2 regions of the Actinomadura sp. NPDC049753 genome follow, and region 2 is predicted to be linked to the other one. Evidence: riboswitches for the same ligand, from Rfam matches in the RefSeq annotation. Region 2 holds a riboswitch; the other holds the start of a gene.
What was found. Region 2 has a riboswitch for S-adenosylmethionine ahead of thrC (threonine synthase). Riboswitches for the same ligand answer to the same signal wherever they lie in the genome.
Positions count from the first base shown of each region.

Region 1 (7,610 bases), on a different contig from region 2:
GGCGTCCACGGGGACCAGCACCTGGGCGCCGAGAATGATCTTGAAGAAGGCCTCGGTGTCGCGGCGGCGGGCGGCGTCGAAGAGGCGCTGCTCGATGTCGTTCTGGGGCTCGAAGCGGTCCGTCATCCGCTGGGCGGCGCGCTGGTCGGCCCAGGTGGCGAGGCCGGGGAGCTGCTGCGCGAGGACGGTGCCGCCCGCGGGCGAGCCGGAGTTGATGGCGAGGAGCCAGTCGGCGTCCGGCCAGTAGCGCAGCACGACGGTGAACGGCAGCGCGATGTGCTCGGTGCCGGGCCCGGACGCCTCGGCCAGCCGCTCCGGCGAGGTGAAGACCGGGACGACGGTGGAGCCGTCGACCTCGCGGGTCTGCCACGGGAAGCCGGGGCGGCCCGGACGCAGCGAGAAGTCCATGTCGTCCGGGACGGGCAGCAGAACGTCGGTGGCCGCCAGCGTCTGCAGGAACAGGTCGTGGTCGTTGTTCGCGGCGGCCCGCAGCAGCTCGCGCTCGACGTCGTTGGCCGGCTGGAACTCCGGGCGCGGCGCCTCGCGGGGCAGGTCGCGGTGCTGGTCGCGCAGCTCCTCCCACGGCGGGGACGCGCGGCCGACCTGCGGGGGGCGGCCGTCGCCGTCGGCGACCTGCCGGACGAACCAGGCCGGCAGCCGCGCCTCGATCGGCAGCGCGGCGGGGACGCCGCGCGCGGGAACGTCGACGGCGAGCCACCAGCGGTCGTCCGGCCAGCCCTCGGCGATGTCGCCGAACCGCACGGTCATGAAGTGCTGGTACGACGGCCCGAGGCACGCCCGCATCGCCGCCGCCGACGTGTAGGCCAGGACGTGGACCCGGCCGTCCTCCTCCTGGGTGGGCCACGACGGCTGCGCCTCCCCCGCGAGGACGCCGTCCACCAGGTCGGGCGGGACGGGAACGACGAGGTCGGCGTCCCCGAGGAGGCGGAAGTAGCTCTCCTGGTCGCCGGCCCGTACGGTCTCCTGCAGTCGGTGCTCCAGTTCCGACGTGGGTCGCCACGCGTCGGCCACGGTCGCCACCCCCTGTTTCTAGCGTGCTCGTCCCCGCGCGACTGCCTACGCTACATGGGCGAACAGGACCAAAGAGCATAATCATCTGACTGCGCGCGAGAGATCGCAGGTCAGAGGCTGTCAGCGTGCAGTCAACGCGGCGAGGGCGGCGAGGAGCCGGTCGATGTGCTCCTCCTCCGTCCCGATGCCGATGCTCGCACGGACGGCGCTCCGGTCCTCGCCCAGCAGGTGCCGGACGAAGGGGTGGGCGCAGAACTTCCCGTCGCGGACGCCGATGCCATGCTCGTCGGACAGCGTAAGCGCCACGTCCCGCGCGTTCCAGCCGTCCACGGTGAACGACACGATCCCGACGCGCGGCGCCCGCTCCCCCCACAGCGTCAGCTCCCTGACGTGGGGGAGCGCCGCGAGTCCCGACCGCAGCCGTTCCACCAGCGCCTCTTCCCGGACGGCCAGGTCGTCCCAGGCCGGGGACAGCGTCTCGCACGCGGCGGCCAGCGCGAGGGCGCCGAGGACGTTCGGGGAGCCCGCCTCGTGCCGCTGCTCGGCGGAGGCCGCCCACCGGGTCGTCTCCCCGACCGAGGCGCTGGCGCCGCCGCCCTTGAGGTAGGGCTCGGCGGCGCGCAGCCAGTCGGCGCGTCCGGCGAGCACGCCCGCACCGAACGGCGCGTACAGCTTGTGCCCTGAGAACGCGACGTAGTCGAGGCCGAGCGCGGTCATGTCCAGAGGGCGGTGCGGGACGAGCTGCGCCGCGTCGACCGCGATGCGGGCGCCGTTGCGGTGCGCGACGTGCGCGAGCTCCTCGATCGGCCACAGCTCGCCGGTGACGTTGGACGCGGCGGTGACGACGAGCAGCCGCGACCCGATCGGGCACGAGCGCAGCGCGCGGTCGGCGGCCGACAGCGCCTCGGCCGGGGTGGCGGGCGCCGGGAGGCGCACGGCGCGCTTCCACGGCAGCAGCGACGCGTGGTGCTCGCTCTCGAAGACGACGACGCTCGTCCCGGCCGGGACGGCGTGCGCGAGCAGGTTCATCGAGTCGGTGGTGTTGCGCGTGAACACCACGGCCGAGCGCCGCCACGCGCCGAGGAACGACCGCACGGTCTCCCGCGCGTCCTCGTAGGCGGACGTCGTGACCTGCGACGCGTATCCCGCGCCGCGATGGACGCTGCTGTAGTACGGCAGCGCGCGGGTGACGGCCTCGTGCACCGCCTCCAGACAGGGCGCGCTGGCCGCGTAGTCGAAGTTGGCGTAGGGGACGCGGCGGCCGTCCCGCACAGGGACCGGGACGTCCGCTCCGATGACGCGGGGAATCGGGCGAACCCGGACCCCCTCCGTGCGCGTCACAGCAGGCGTGATGGGGGAGCGGGCGAGCAGCGTGGGCATGCCTGGACCTTCCGGGGTCAGGGACCCCGGGATGCCGGCCGGGATCCGCGCTTGCCGGAACGCGGTGCGCGTCCGGCCAGGTCCTCACCCGGGGCACCCCATCGCGGACGAAGGGTTGCCGGCCAGCAAGCCGGGGCTTTGCGCTGGCGCTCATGACCTCATGCGGAAGTATATGCGGAGCCGATCGGGGATCAAGGGGAGGGTGCGATGCGGTACCGGGTGGTTCGGACGCTGGCCGGCGGCGCGCTGGTGCTCGGCGCCCTCAGCGGGTGCGGAGCGCTGGGCGGCGGCAACTCCGCCCAGGTGTGCACCGACACGAAGAAGGCGTTCCAGCAGTACGTCACCCAGGTGCGGAGCGTTCCGGCGGCCGAGCCCGCGCAGTGGCGGCAGGCCACCGAGCAGCTCGCCGGACGCGTCGACGGCCTCGCGAAGCAGGCCGACGACGCCGACCTGGGCAAGGCGCTGAAGGCGGAGGCGAGCAGGCTCCGCGACGCCGCGCCCGGGGTCGGCGACGGCGACGTCTCCCGGCTCGACAGCGTGATCAGGGAGACGCCGGCCGTCATCGGCAAGGCCTGCGACTGAGGGGCCGCCGGGGCTACCCGCCGGTTCCGCCCAGCGGTCCGCCACCGGTTCCGCCACCGGGGTCGCCCCCCGTTCCGCCTCCCGGATCGCCGCCCGTTCCGCCACCGGGGTCGCCACCACCGGGCTCCTGCGGCGGGATGATGGTCGGCAGGTCGGTAGGGGGCGCCGGGATGTCGGGCTGCTCCGTGGACGGCGGCGGCTCGACCGGCCCGCGGGTTTCCGGCGGCTGCGGGCCGCTCGGGGGAGTGTCCTGCGTCGGGCCGCCGAAGCCGCTGCCGGGCGTCATCGACGGCTCCCCGAAGGAGTCGGGCTCGTAGCCCTTGATGTTCACCGCGTCCGACATGTACGAGCGCCAGATCTGGGCGGGCAGCTGCCCGCCGTACGCGCCGTACCCGGGGATGTTCAGCGGCTTGCCGTCGCTGCGGAACATCGCGACCGTCGTCGCCATCTGCGGGATGAACCCGTTGAACCAGATCGCGCGGCCCTTGTCGGTGGTGCCCGTCTTGCCGGCGACGTCGCGTCCGTCGGGCAGCTGCGCGCCGGTGCCGGTGCCGCCCTGCACGACCTTCTGCATGGCGTAGGTGGCGTCACGGGCGACCTGCTGGCTGAACGCCCGCTCGCCCTTCTCGGTGAACGTGCGCTTGTGGTTCTCGTTGTCGGTGACCGACTTCACCACGAACGGCGTCCGGTGCACGCCCTCGGAGGCGAACGTCGAGTACACGCTGGCCTGCTCGACGGGGTGCAGCGACACGATGCCGAGCGGGAACGTGGCGGCGCTCCGCTGGTCGGCGTTCATCCGCGCCGCGGGGATGCCCATCTTCTCGGCCATCGCGGCGATCTTCTTGTTGCCGATGTCCTGGCCGAGGTTGACGTAGGCCGTGTTGATCGAGTGCTCGGTGGCGGTGACGAGGTTGACCGTCCCGAAGTTCTCGTTGCTGTCGTTGCGGATGGGCGCGCCGTGGAAGTACTGCGGGGAGCTGCCGTCGTAACTGGTGGACAGCGTCTTCCCGTCGTCCAGCGCGGCCGCCAGCGCGATCGGCTTGAACCCCGACCCGGCCTGCGCCCAGTCGCCGAAGGCGCTGCTCAGCGCCTCCTCCAGGTAGCCGCGGCCGCCGTAGAAGGCGACCACCTGCCCGGTCTTCGGGTCGACCGACACCGCGCCGGTGCGGATCTTCTTGCTCATCCCGTTCGGGGCGTTGTTCGCGACGGCCTGCTTCATCGCGTCCATCAGCCGCTTGTCGAACGTCGTGGTGATCTTCAGCCCGCTGCGGTTGATCTCGTCCTCGCTGTAGCCGCGGCGCTCGGTGAGCTCCTTCTTGGCCACGTTCACCATGTAGCCGCGCTGGCCCTTGAGGACGTCGGTGATCTTCTCCTTGCCGGGGGCCGGGAAGGTCAGCGAGGCCGCCTCGGACGAGGTGAGCGCCCCGTCCCGGACCATGTTGCCGAGGATCGCGCGCCAGCGCTGCTCGGAGTAGGCGCGGCGGGGGCCGGTCGGGTCGGCGAAGTTGCTCGGCTGCTGGATCGCGGCGGCGAGGTAGGCGCCCTCCGCGGGCGTCAGCTTCGAGACGTCCTTGTCGTAGTAGGCGTGCGCGGCGGCCTGCACGCCGTAGGCGTCGCGGCCGAAGTAGATGGTGTTGAGGTACTGCTCGAGGATCCAGTCCTTGTCCTTCTCCCGGCCCACCTTCAGGGAGACCATGATCTCCTTGAGCTTGCGGGTGACCGAGCGGTCCTTGCCGATGCCGCCGTAGTAGTTGCGGACCATCTGCTGCGTGATCGTCGAGCCGCCCTGCAGCTGCTTGCCGGTGGCGGTGGACCACAGCGCCCGCGCCGTGCCCTGGACCGACACCCCGGGGTCGTCGTAGAAGCTGCGGTTCTCCGCGGCGATCACCGCGGCCCGGGTGCTCTCGGGGATCCTGTCGAGCTTGACCGCGTCCCGGTTCATCCCGGTCTTGGCGATCTGCGTCTTGCCGTCGGAGTAGTAGAACGTCGGCCCCTGCGCGATCGCCTGCTCCTGCGCCGACGGCACCGGCGTGAACAGGTAGGCGACGCCGAACGCGGCGATGCAGAATCCGATGAAGCCGAGGATCAGGAACAGCGCCCGGCGCAGGAACCGGGACCCGCGGCTGCGCGGCTTGCCGGGCCCCTTGCCCCCGCCGCCCTTGCCGCGCCCGGGCCCGGACCCGGGCGGCGGGCCCCCGGCCTGGGAGCCGCGCGGGGTCGAGTCGCGCTTCGAGGCGGCGGACATGCTCTTTGTATCTCCGGTGACGGCCCCGTCGACACCATCAACCGCGGTGGCATCACCAGACGCGGCGACACCGTCGGTCACAACCGCCTCATCGGACGCGACGGCCTCAACGGAGGCGGTCACCTCGTGAGACGCGGTCACCTCGCCGGACGCGGTCACCTCGTGGGATGCGGTGACGTCGCCGGGCGCGGTGGCGTCGTCGGGCGCCGCGACCCCGTCGGACGCGCCGCCGTCTACGGGCGCGCTCACCTCGTGGGACGCGGTCACGTCATCGGGCGCGGTGGCCTGGTCGGGACCGGCGTCGTCGTCGGGGGCGGCCTCCGCGGGGCCGGTCGGCGCCTCGGTGGCGGGTTCGGCAGCGCCGGGAGCGGAATCGGCGGAGGCCGTGGCGTTATCGGCGGGAGGGGAATCGGGTCCCTCGCTCGCGCCGGCGGCCTCTTCGGGCTCCTTATCGCCGTTTCGAGATATGTCGCCCTCGCCGACGAATTCGGCGTCACCGGCGGTTTCTCCGGTGGCGGCTTCGGTGTCCGCGGTCAGCGTGGCGGTCGCGGGACCGTCCGCGCCGGCCGGTGCCCCGGCCTCGCTTTCGTGCCGGTCCGCCTGGCCCGTCCCGGAGCGTTCCTCGCGCTCCGGGATCTTCTCGCTGTCGCTCACAAGCCCCCCGTGTTTAATGCGTTACAGACGATACCTGAGGGAATCCGTGCGTCGGCCGCCAATGCGCATCCGCGCTCTCCCAAAGGAGGACGGGCAATCCGCCTCGCCGGTTGTCGTGACGGATGTCGCAGCGTGCGGCCTTTCGCGAAAAGCCGAGCGGCGGGGACCCGACCGGGTGCCCCGCCGCTCCCGCGCACGGCCGCGCCTCGGTCAGCTCACTTGTAGACCTTCGCGAGGATGTCGACCACGAAGACCAGGGTGTCGTCTCCCTTGATCTTGGGCGGGCTGCCCTTCTTGCCGTAGCCCTCGTCCGGAGGCAGGACGAGCAGCACGCGGCTGCCGACCTTCGCGCCGGTGAGCCCCTTGTCGAAGCCGGGGATGGTCTGCCCCATGCCGATCGGGAACGTCGCGGGCTGCTTGTTGTCCCAGCTGGAGTCGAACTTGTCGCCGGACTTCCAGATCTTGCCGGTGTAGTTGACGACCGCCTCGTCGCCCTTGGCCAGGGCGGGCCCGTTGCCCGCGACGAGGGTCTTGGCCTGGAGCTTCTTGGGCGCGTCCGCGTCCGGGACCGTCACCTTGGGCTCCTTGCCGGCGCCCTTGTCCTCGACCTTGGGCAGCGACTTGTCGTCCAGCTTCTGCGCGGTGCCCTGCGGCTGCTGGCTCTTCGGGACGACCGCCTGGACGTCCATGATGAACAGGATCGCGTCCTTGTCGGTGATCTGCTGCGGGCTCAGCTGGGTGAGCTCCTTGGACGGCGGGAGCTGCATGACGAGCCGGCTGCCGGCGGACTTGCCGACGAGGCTCTTGTCGATGTCCTTGAGCCCGCTCTTGCCGATGACGAGGTGCATCGGGCCGCCGCCGCCCTGCTGCTGGCCCTCCTCGTAGGACGAGCGGACCTTCTCGCTGGTGCTCTTCACCCGCGAGTTCTCCTCGTCCTTGTCCTTCGCCCACTTGTAGGTCGCGAACTGGACGTAGACGGTGTCGCCCTCGGCGGCGACGGGGCCACTGCCCTTGATCGGCGTGCTCACCTTGAGCGTCTTGGTCGGCTCCAGCTTCGTCGGGATCTCGACCTTGGGCTCGGCGGCGAACTTGCCGGTCACCTCGACCTTCGGGCCGGGGCGGCTGACCCACCAGTACACCCCGCCGGAGACCGCGAGCGCGACGACCACGATCCCGGCGATCATCATCAGCCGGCGCTTCTTCGCCTCCTTGGCGGTCAGCGCGGACGGCCGGTTCAGCCCGCTGCCGCGGCCCGCGCTGATGCCGTGCGGGGTGAACTCGGGGCTGCGGATGCTCTGGGCGTTCGGGATCTTCGCCTTCGCCTTGACCGCCGGCTTGCCCCGGGGCTTGTCATCCTCGGACATGTTTCCTCACTTGCTCCGGGTTCGACGACACCACAACCGTGACCACCCTTCCAGGGCCGGGCTAAGCACAGCGTGAAAACCGGGTAAAGGAGGCCGACCCGCAATCTACCGGTCACACAAGGAGCGGTGTCATCTGGCAGGGGACAGGGGAAGGCGTCAGGATATCCCCGCCGGAGGGGTGACACACGCCTCCACACCGCCGGGAACGGCGGACGGACGTTCAAATCCACCCGCGGCGCTGAGCGATGATCGCGGCTTGGAAACGGCTCGTGGCGCCGAGAAGGGTGAGCAGTTCGCTGACCCGGCGGGCGTAGGTGCGCGCCGACAGGCCAAGACGTGCGGCGGCGGCGTGG
Region 1 covers NZ_JBFARL010000002.1:335-7,944, forward strand. Annotated here, with positions in the region: partial or broken gene AB0K37_RS00745 (SseB family protein) at 1-1,041, opposite strand, end outside; gene AB0K37_RS00750 (aminotransferase class V-fold PLP-dependent enzyme) at 1,153-2,412, opposite strand; SAM riboswitch class IV at 2,455-2,570, opposite strand; gene AB0K37_RS00755 (hypothetical protein) at 2,620-2,994, shown strand; gene AB0K37_RS00760 (transglycosylase domain-containing protein) at 3,008-5,893, opposite strand; gene AB0K37_RS00765 (FKBP-type peptidyl-prolyl cis-trans isomerase) at 6,109-7,257, opposite strand; gene AB0K37_RS00770 (hypothetical protein) at 7,478-7,610, opposite strand, start outside.
Region 1: another riboswitch for S-adenosylmethionine. It lies ahead of AB0K37_RS00750 (aminotransferase class V-fold PLP-dependent enzyme); the one in region 2 lies ahead of thrC (threonine synthase).

Region 2 (7,610 bases):
CAGCGCGGACCGGGTCACCTTGGCCGGGTCGAGGATCCCCGACTCGAACATGTTGACGTACTCGCCGGTGGCGGCGTTCAGGCCCTCGCCCGGGGTCAGGTTACGGACCCGCTCCACCACGACGCCGCCCTCAAGGCCGGCGTTGACGGCGATCTGCTTCAGCGGCTCCTCGAGAGCGCGCTTGACGATGTTCGCACCGGTGGCCTCGTCGCCCGACAGCTCCAGCTTGTCGAACGCCTTGGTGCCGGCCTGCAGCAGCGCCACGCCGCCACCGGGGACGATGCCCTCCTCGACCGCGGCCTTCGCGTTGCGGACGGCGTCCTCGATGCGGTGCTTGCGCTCCTTGAGCTCGACCTCCGTCGCGGCGCCGGCCTTGATGACCGCGACACCGCCCGCGAGCTTGGCCAGGCGCTCCTGGAGCTTCTCGCGGTCGTAGTCGGAGTCGGTGTTGTCGATCTCGGTGCGGATCTGGTTGACCCGGCCCGCGATCTCGTTGGCGTCACCGGCGCCGTCCACGATGGTGGTCTCGTCCTTGGTGATGACGACCTTGCGGGCGCGGCCCAGCATCTCGGTCGTGGTGTTCTCCAGCTTGAGACCCACGTCCTCGCTGATGACCTGGCCGCCGGTCAGCGTGGCGATGTCGCCCAGCATGGCCTTGCGGCGGTCGCCGAAGCCCGGCGCCTTCACGGCCACGGACTTGAAGATACCGCGGATCTTGTTGACGACCAGGGTGGCCAGGGCCTCGCCCTCGACGTCCTCCGCGATGATCAGCAGCGGCTTGCCGGACTGCATGACGCCCTCGAGGACGGGCAGCAGGTCCTTGTTCGCCGACGCCTTGCCCTGAACGATCAGGATGTACGGGTCCTCGAGGACCGCCTCCATCCGCTCGGGGTCGGTCACGAAGTAGTGCGAGATGTAGCCCTTGTCGAAGCGCATCCCCTCGGTCAGCTCGAGCTCCAGACCGAAGGTCTGGCTCTCCTCGACCGTGATGACGCCTTCCTTGCCGACCTTGTCCATCGCCTCGGCGATCATCTCGCCGATCTGCGGGTCGCCCGCGGAGATGGACGCCGTGGAGGCGATCTGCTCCTTGGTCTCCACGTCCTTGGCGAGCTTGGACAGCTCCTCGCTCACCCGCTCGACGGCGGCCTCGATGCCGCGCTTCAGCGACATCGGGTTCGCACCGGCGGCCACGTTGCGCAGACCCTCGCGCACCAGCGCCTGGGCCAGCACGGTGGCGGTGGTGGTGCCGTCACCCGCGACGTCGTCGGTCTTCTTCGCTACTTCCTTGACGAGCTCCGCGCCGATCTTCTCCCACGCGTCCTCGAGCTCGATCTCCTTGGCGATCGACACACCGTCGTTGGTGATCGTGGGGGCGCCCCACTTCTTCTCCAGCACGACGTTGCGGCCCTTGGGACCAAGGGTCACCTTCACGGCGTCGGCGAGCTGGTTCATGCCGCGCTCGAGACCGCGGCGGGCCTCCTCGTCGAACGCGATCATCTTTGCAGCCATAGGCTCCAGTCCTCCCGGAACAAGGTGGCTTAGACGGATCGAGCCGACGCCCGCGACGGACGGCCCCGCCGACGACTTCCATTCCGCCGCCGGCCTGAGGCCTCATCGCCCCGACCCATGACTGTGTGAAGTTGTCACTCTCCACAGCAGAGTGCCAATGCTTGTTTAGCACTCTACCCCGTCGAGTGCAAGCGCCACACATCACCGCCGCACACGTCTCGTCGGCCTGCTCGGAAGTGCTCTGACCTGCGCCGGAGGGTCACGTCAGCGCGGACGGCCGCCAGGAGCCGTTCCCCGAAGAGCAGCCGAACCACCGCCCCGCCATGAGCCGGTCACCTCCCCGTACCGCTTTCGTTCTGCCTGAGCAGGTGCCGCCCGAGCGCAGGGAACGTCGGTCGTTGCTCCGCCGGTGCGAGCACTCCGTGTCCGGGCCGGCTGCAGCAGCTCTGCCTCCGCGCGGGAGAGGCTCTCGATGGGGATGACAGCCCAGCGCCGGCCGTCGGGCTCCGGCTTTCCCCGGTTCACGCCATCGAGGACCGCCTGTGCCGCTGCCGGTGACTGGCCAGGTCGAAACGGGCCGGTGGGACGAGCCCCTGCGGGACGCCACCGGCGGTAGCGCGGACGGCCCACCGCTCCCACGTGGCGCGGGCGGGCGCCCCCTGTTACTGGCGGACACCGAGGTCTCGCCTTCCGGTGAGGGCGGGTGTCGTCGGGGCCACCCATTTCGCGTGCCATTGCACCGGCGGCGGCCCGTGCCGCCGCTTCCGCGGAATTTCTTCGTCACGGGCCGTTGGTGCCGGTTCTGTCGGTGCGACAACGTTTGCGGCGGCCTGATGCGCCGGGGATCACCACGGCCCATTGGGCCGCTTTCATGGAGTATGGCGAATGGTGAGGATGTTCTTTCGGTCCCGGGCAAAAGGCCGCCGCAAACGGGTCCGGACATTGGGCGGCCGCTCCGGCGTCGATGCGTGACCGGGCCGGAGCGGCCGTGGTGCTTCGGTGTTCTGCTAGGAACCGAGGTTCACCGCTTGGTGGACTCCTGCTCGGGGCCCTCGACCGCGTTGATCACGGTGTTGTGCTTCCCGCCGTGGATGTGGCTGGTGATGGGCCCGGTCATCGTCGCGCTGTTGCCGGCGTAGACGGTCGAGCGGGGCGATCCGCTGAGGTTCGTGAAGATCGCGTCGCCCGGGCCCTTCTCGATGTTGGCGACGGGGCCGTTCTGGCCGACGATCGCCTTCTTGGCCGCGTGGACGTGCACCGGCTCGGGGCGGTCCCCCGTGGTGGCCAGCCGCTGCCCGGCCTGCGGAGCGTTGGCGTCGGCCTGCTGCTCCGGCGCGGCCTGCTGCTCCGGAGCGGCCTGCTGCTCCGGCGCGGCCTGCTGCTCCGGCGCGGCCTGCTGCTCCGGCGCGGCCTGCTGCTCCGGCGCGGCCTGCTGCGCGTCCTGCTGCGGAGCGGCCTGCTCGGCGTTCTGCTCCGGCGCGGCCTGCTGCTCGCCCTGCTGCGGAGCAGCCTGCTGGGCCTCCTGCTGCGGAGCGGCCTGCTGCTCGCCCTGCTGCGGGGCGGCCTGCTCGGCGTTCTGCTCCGGCGCCGCCTGCAGCGACTCCTGCTGCGGAGCGGCCTCCTGAGGAGCCGCCTGCTGCTCGGCGGCCTGGTGCTCGGCCGCCTTGGCGAGGGCGACCTTGGTGGCCTCCTGCTCGGAGCCCTCGACGCCCGTGACGGCCGTGTTGTGCTTCCCGCCGTGGAGCTTCGTGGTGATGTCACCGGTCTTCACCGGCTTGTTCCCGATCACCGGCGCGGCCTTGGGCGACTTGTTGATGTCGGTGTAGATCAGGTCGCCCGGACCCTTTTCGGTGATGTACGTGGAGCCGTTGTGCCCCACGTACGCCTTCTCCACCTTGTAGAAGTTGATGTCGGCCATCGCCGATGGAGCCGCGAGGACGGCCGCCCCCATCGTTATGCCGGTAACGGCCATCGTGCGCAAAATGCGCTTCATGCCTTTCCTCACTCTCGTATGCCGATCGGCGCCCCAGGGAGCGCCACTCCGGGATCAATCTTCCAGGGCGCGGCCAGCGAGAAACCCAAGTGACGGAGAGGCGGTGATCAAGATCAAAGCCGCGAAACTGGCGCTCGCTAAAGCTTTGTCCATATGCGTTTGGCCGGACGGGAAGAACAGTTTCCCAATCCAGCATCCACCGGGGCAATCGCGTTCCGCAGAAGGGGGAATCGGCCACATGCGCACGGAAAAGCCCCGGCACGGTGGACGTGCCGGGGCTTCGCGGACGAGACGGACGTCAGCCGCCCGCCACCGCGGGGATGATGGAGATCTGGGCGCCCTCGGGCGTCGGGGTGTCGAGGCCCTCGGCGAAACGGACGTCCTCGTCCCCGACGTAGACGTTCACGAAACGGCGGATCTTGCCCGCGTCGTCCAGGATGCGGGCGGAGATGCCGGAGTAGCTGGCCTCAAGGTCGGCGACGACCGCGCGCAGGGTCGCGCCCTCGGCCTTCACCTCGGACTCGCCCCCGGTGTAGGTCCGCAGGATCGTCGGGATACGGACGGACACGCTGCTCATGCTGCTCCTTCGTTCTCAGGCGAGGCCCGCGGCGCGGAACGCCTCCAGGGACGGGGCGATGTTCGCCGACGGCGCGACGACCGGGGCGACGGCGTCCAGGGTCTTCAGGCCGTCCCCGGAGTTGATGATCACGGTCTCGGCGCCCGGGTCGAGGGAGCCTGCCTCGACGAGCTTGCGCAGGGCCGCGACGGTGACGCCGCCGGCCGTCTCGCCGAAGACGCCCTCGGTGCGGGCCAGGAGCCGGATCCCCTCGACGACCTGCTCGTCGGTGACGTCCTCGACGGCGCCGCCGGTGCGGCGGGCCACGTCCAGGACGTAGGGGCCGTCGGCGGGGTTGCCGATGGCGAGGGACTTGGCGATCGTGTCGGGTTTCACCGGGCGGACGACGTCGTGGCCCGCCTTGAACGCGGCGGCGACCGGGTCGCACCCGGAGGCCTGGGCGCCGAAGACGCGGTACGGCTTCTCCTCCACCAGGCCCAGCTTGATCAGCTCCTGGAACGCCTTGTCGATCTTGGTGAGCTGGGAGCCGGACGCGACCGGCACGACGATCTGGTCGGGCAGCCGCCAGCCGAGCTGCTCGGCGATCTCGTAGCCGAGCGTCTTGGAGCCCTCGGCGTAGTAGGGGCGTACGTTGACGTTGACGAACGCCCAGTCGTCCTGCTCGCCCGCGATCTCGGACGCGAGCCGGTTGACGTCGTCGTAGTTGCCGTCGACCGTCACGAACGTCCCGCCGTACACGGCCGTCGTGATGATCTTCTGGGACTCCAGGTTCGACGGGACGAACACCGCGCTGCGGATCCCGGCGCGGGCCGCCGCGGCGGCGACGGCGTTGGCGAGGTTCCCGGTGGACGGGCAGGCCAGCACCTTGAAGCCCAGTTCGCGGGCGGCGGCGAGCGCCACGGCGACGACGCGGTCCTTGAACGAGTGGGTCGGGTTCCCGCTGTCGTCCTTCACCCACAGGCTCTGCAGGCCGAGGCTCTCCGCGAGGTTGTCGGCGCGGACGAGGCGGGTCAGGCCCGGCTCGGTGTTCGGGGTGTCGGCGACGTTGGACGGGACGGGCAGCAGCCCGCGGTACCGCCAGATGTTGCGCGGCCCGGACTCGATGGACTCCCGGGTGACGCCGCCGAAGTCGTAGGCGATCTCCAGGGGGCCGAAACACTCTTCACACGCGTAGAAGGGTCCGAGGTCGCGGGACGAGCCGCATTCGCGGCAGACGAGAGCGGTAGCCGGTCCGAGGTCTGTGGCAGGCGTGAGTGCCATGAGGGCGAGGCCTTTCTCCCCATCTTCCCTGCGCCACCTTGGTCGCAGGCCGGAGTTGGCACCATCTCCCGGCCGGCCTCGCAGGATCGCGACGCGCCGCAGCCAGGTGGTTGCCGGGGCTTCGCAGGGCCGGTCCCTCCACCCCTCTGGATGAGCGGTATGAAGTTGTCGATCACGAGCTTTGAACTCGTATGCGTGACTTTACATGAACTGACCGGATGCCAGACAGGCGGGTCCAGCGATTGAGACGTTACCCCGCGGGTGTCTTGATCACCCGTTGGGTCGGGTCGAGGAACACGTGCCGGACGGTCGGGACGCGCCCGCGGAGCCGCCGGTCTATCTCGCCGGCGACGTCCTCGGCCTCGTCGGCGCTGATGTCGTCGGAGAAGTGCACCTTCGCGGCGACGAGGATCTGCTCCGGGCCGAAGTGCATGGTGAGCAGTTCGTCCACGCCGGTCACGCCGGGCGCGCCGCAGATCTCGGCGCGGATCTCGCGCTGCTCGGCGGGGTCGGCCGCCTGGCCGATGAGCAGGCCCATGCTCTCCCGGCCGATCGAGAAGGCGAGGACGACCAGGAGGATCCCGATGAGGACGGACGCGAGCCCGTCCCAGAAATCCGAGCCGGTGATCTGGCGCATCACGAGGCCGCCGGCGGCGAGCGCGAGGCCGATCATCGCCGCGGTGTCCTCGAACAGCGCGGTCTTGAACGTCACGTCGGGCGACTTGCGGACATGCTCGACCAGGTCGCGTTCGCTCTCGCGCGTCTCCTTCCTGGCCTGGTAGAAGGCGCGGATCCAGGACGTCCCCTCCAGCACCGCGCCGAGGCCGAGGACGGCGTAGGCGAGCCACACCGTCGTCCCGCCGCCGCCGTGACCGGTCATGGTCAGGATGCCTTCGAAGATCGAGAATCCGGCGCCGGCCACGAAGATGCCGAACGCGGCGAGCAGCGACCACACGTACCGCTCGTTGCCGTATCCGAAGGGGTGGCGCCGGTCGGGGGGCCGTTCGCTGCGCCGGATCGACGTGTAGAGGAAGCCCTGGTTGAGGGTGTCGGCCACCGAGTGCGCGCTCTCCGCGAGCATGGCGCTGGACCCGGCCAGCAGGCCGGCGAACAGCTTCGTGATCGCGAGGATGAGGTTTGCGGCACCGGCGACGAGCACGGTTTTCGTCGTCTCGGACTTGCTCATTGGCGCCGGATACCCCCTGGGCGGATGACTAACCGGGCGGAACGGACAGAAGGGCGGGCGATGCCGGCCACCTCGCGGGTCACTTTGATGCGCCTCGGCCGCAACTGAGACCCTTCCCGTATGAGCCAAGTGCTGGTGGCCTCGAACCGGGGGCCGGTGTCGTTCTCGCTGTCGGACGACGGCGGGCTCACCATGCGGCGCGGGGGCGGCGGTCTCGTGTCGGGCCTCGCCGCCGTCACGGGCGCCCCGCGCGACCCCGGCCCGCCGCGTCCGGCCGAGACGGCGCGGGAGCCGTCCCCCGGCGGAGCGGACGTCCTCTGGGTGTGCGCGAGCCTCGGCGAGGCCGACCGCACGGCGTCGCGCCGTTCCCCGGACGGACGCCTCGACCTCGCCGGATACGAGACCGGCGGGGCGGCGGTACGGATGCTCGACATCCCGGCGGCCACGTTCGACCGCGCCTACAACGGCGTCGCCAACTCGACGCTGTGGTTCGTCCACCACCTGTTGTACGACACGCCGCGCAGCCCGCACTTCGACGCCCGCGCCCGGCGGGACTGGCAGTCCTACGAGGCCTACAACGCGGCCTTCGCGGACGCCCTCGCCCGGGACGCCGCCCCGGGCGCGAAGGCGGCGATCCAGGACTACCACCTGTCGCTGGCTCCGCGGATGCTGCGCGACCGGCGCCCCGACCTGAAGATCGTGCACTTCTCCCACACGCCCTGGGCGCCGCCGGAGTACTTCAGGCTGCTCCCGGACGACATCGGCGCGCAGATCCTTCTCGGCATCCTGGGCGCCGACCACGCCGGCTTCCTCACGGAGCGGTGGGCGTCGGCCTTCCTCGACTGCTGCGAGCTCCTGCCGGGCGCGCGCGTCGACCGCGCCGCCCGCACCGTCTCCTGTTCGGGCCACACCACGCGCGTGGGTGTGCACGGTCTCGGGGTGGACGGTACGGCTCTGCGCAGCCGCGCCGCCGAACAGGACGTCGTCGAAAGGGCCCGCGCGCTGCGCGAACAGGTGGGCGACCGCCAGCTCATCGTGCGGATCGACCGGACGGAGCTGTCCAAGAACATCGTGCGCGGGCTCTC
Region 2 covers NZ_JBFARL010000152.1:9,999-17,608, reverse strand. Annotated here, with positions in the region: gene groL (chaperonin GroEL) at 1-1,509, opposite strand, end outside; gene AB0K37_RS30225 (hypothetical protein) at 2,531-3,502, opposite strand; gene AB0K37_RS30220 (MoaD/ThiS family protein) at 3,801-4,079, opposite strand; gene thrC (threonine synthase) at 4,095-5,339, opposite strand; SAM riboswitch class I at 5,356-5,496, opposite strand; gene AB0K37_RS30210 (cation diffusion facilitator family transporter) at 5,590-6,525, opposite strand; gene AB0K37_RS30205 (trehalose-6-phosphate synthase) at 6,646-7,610, shown strand, end outside.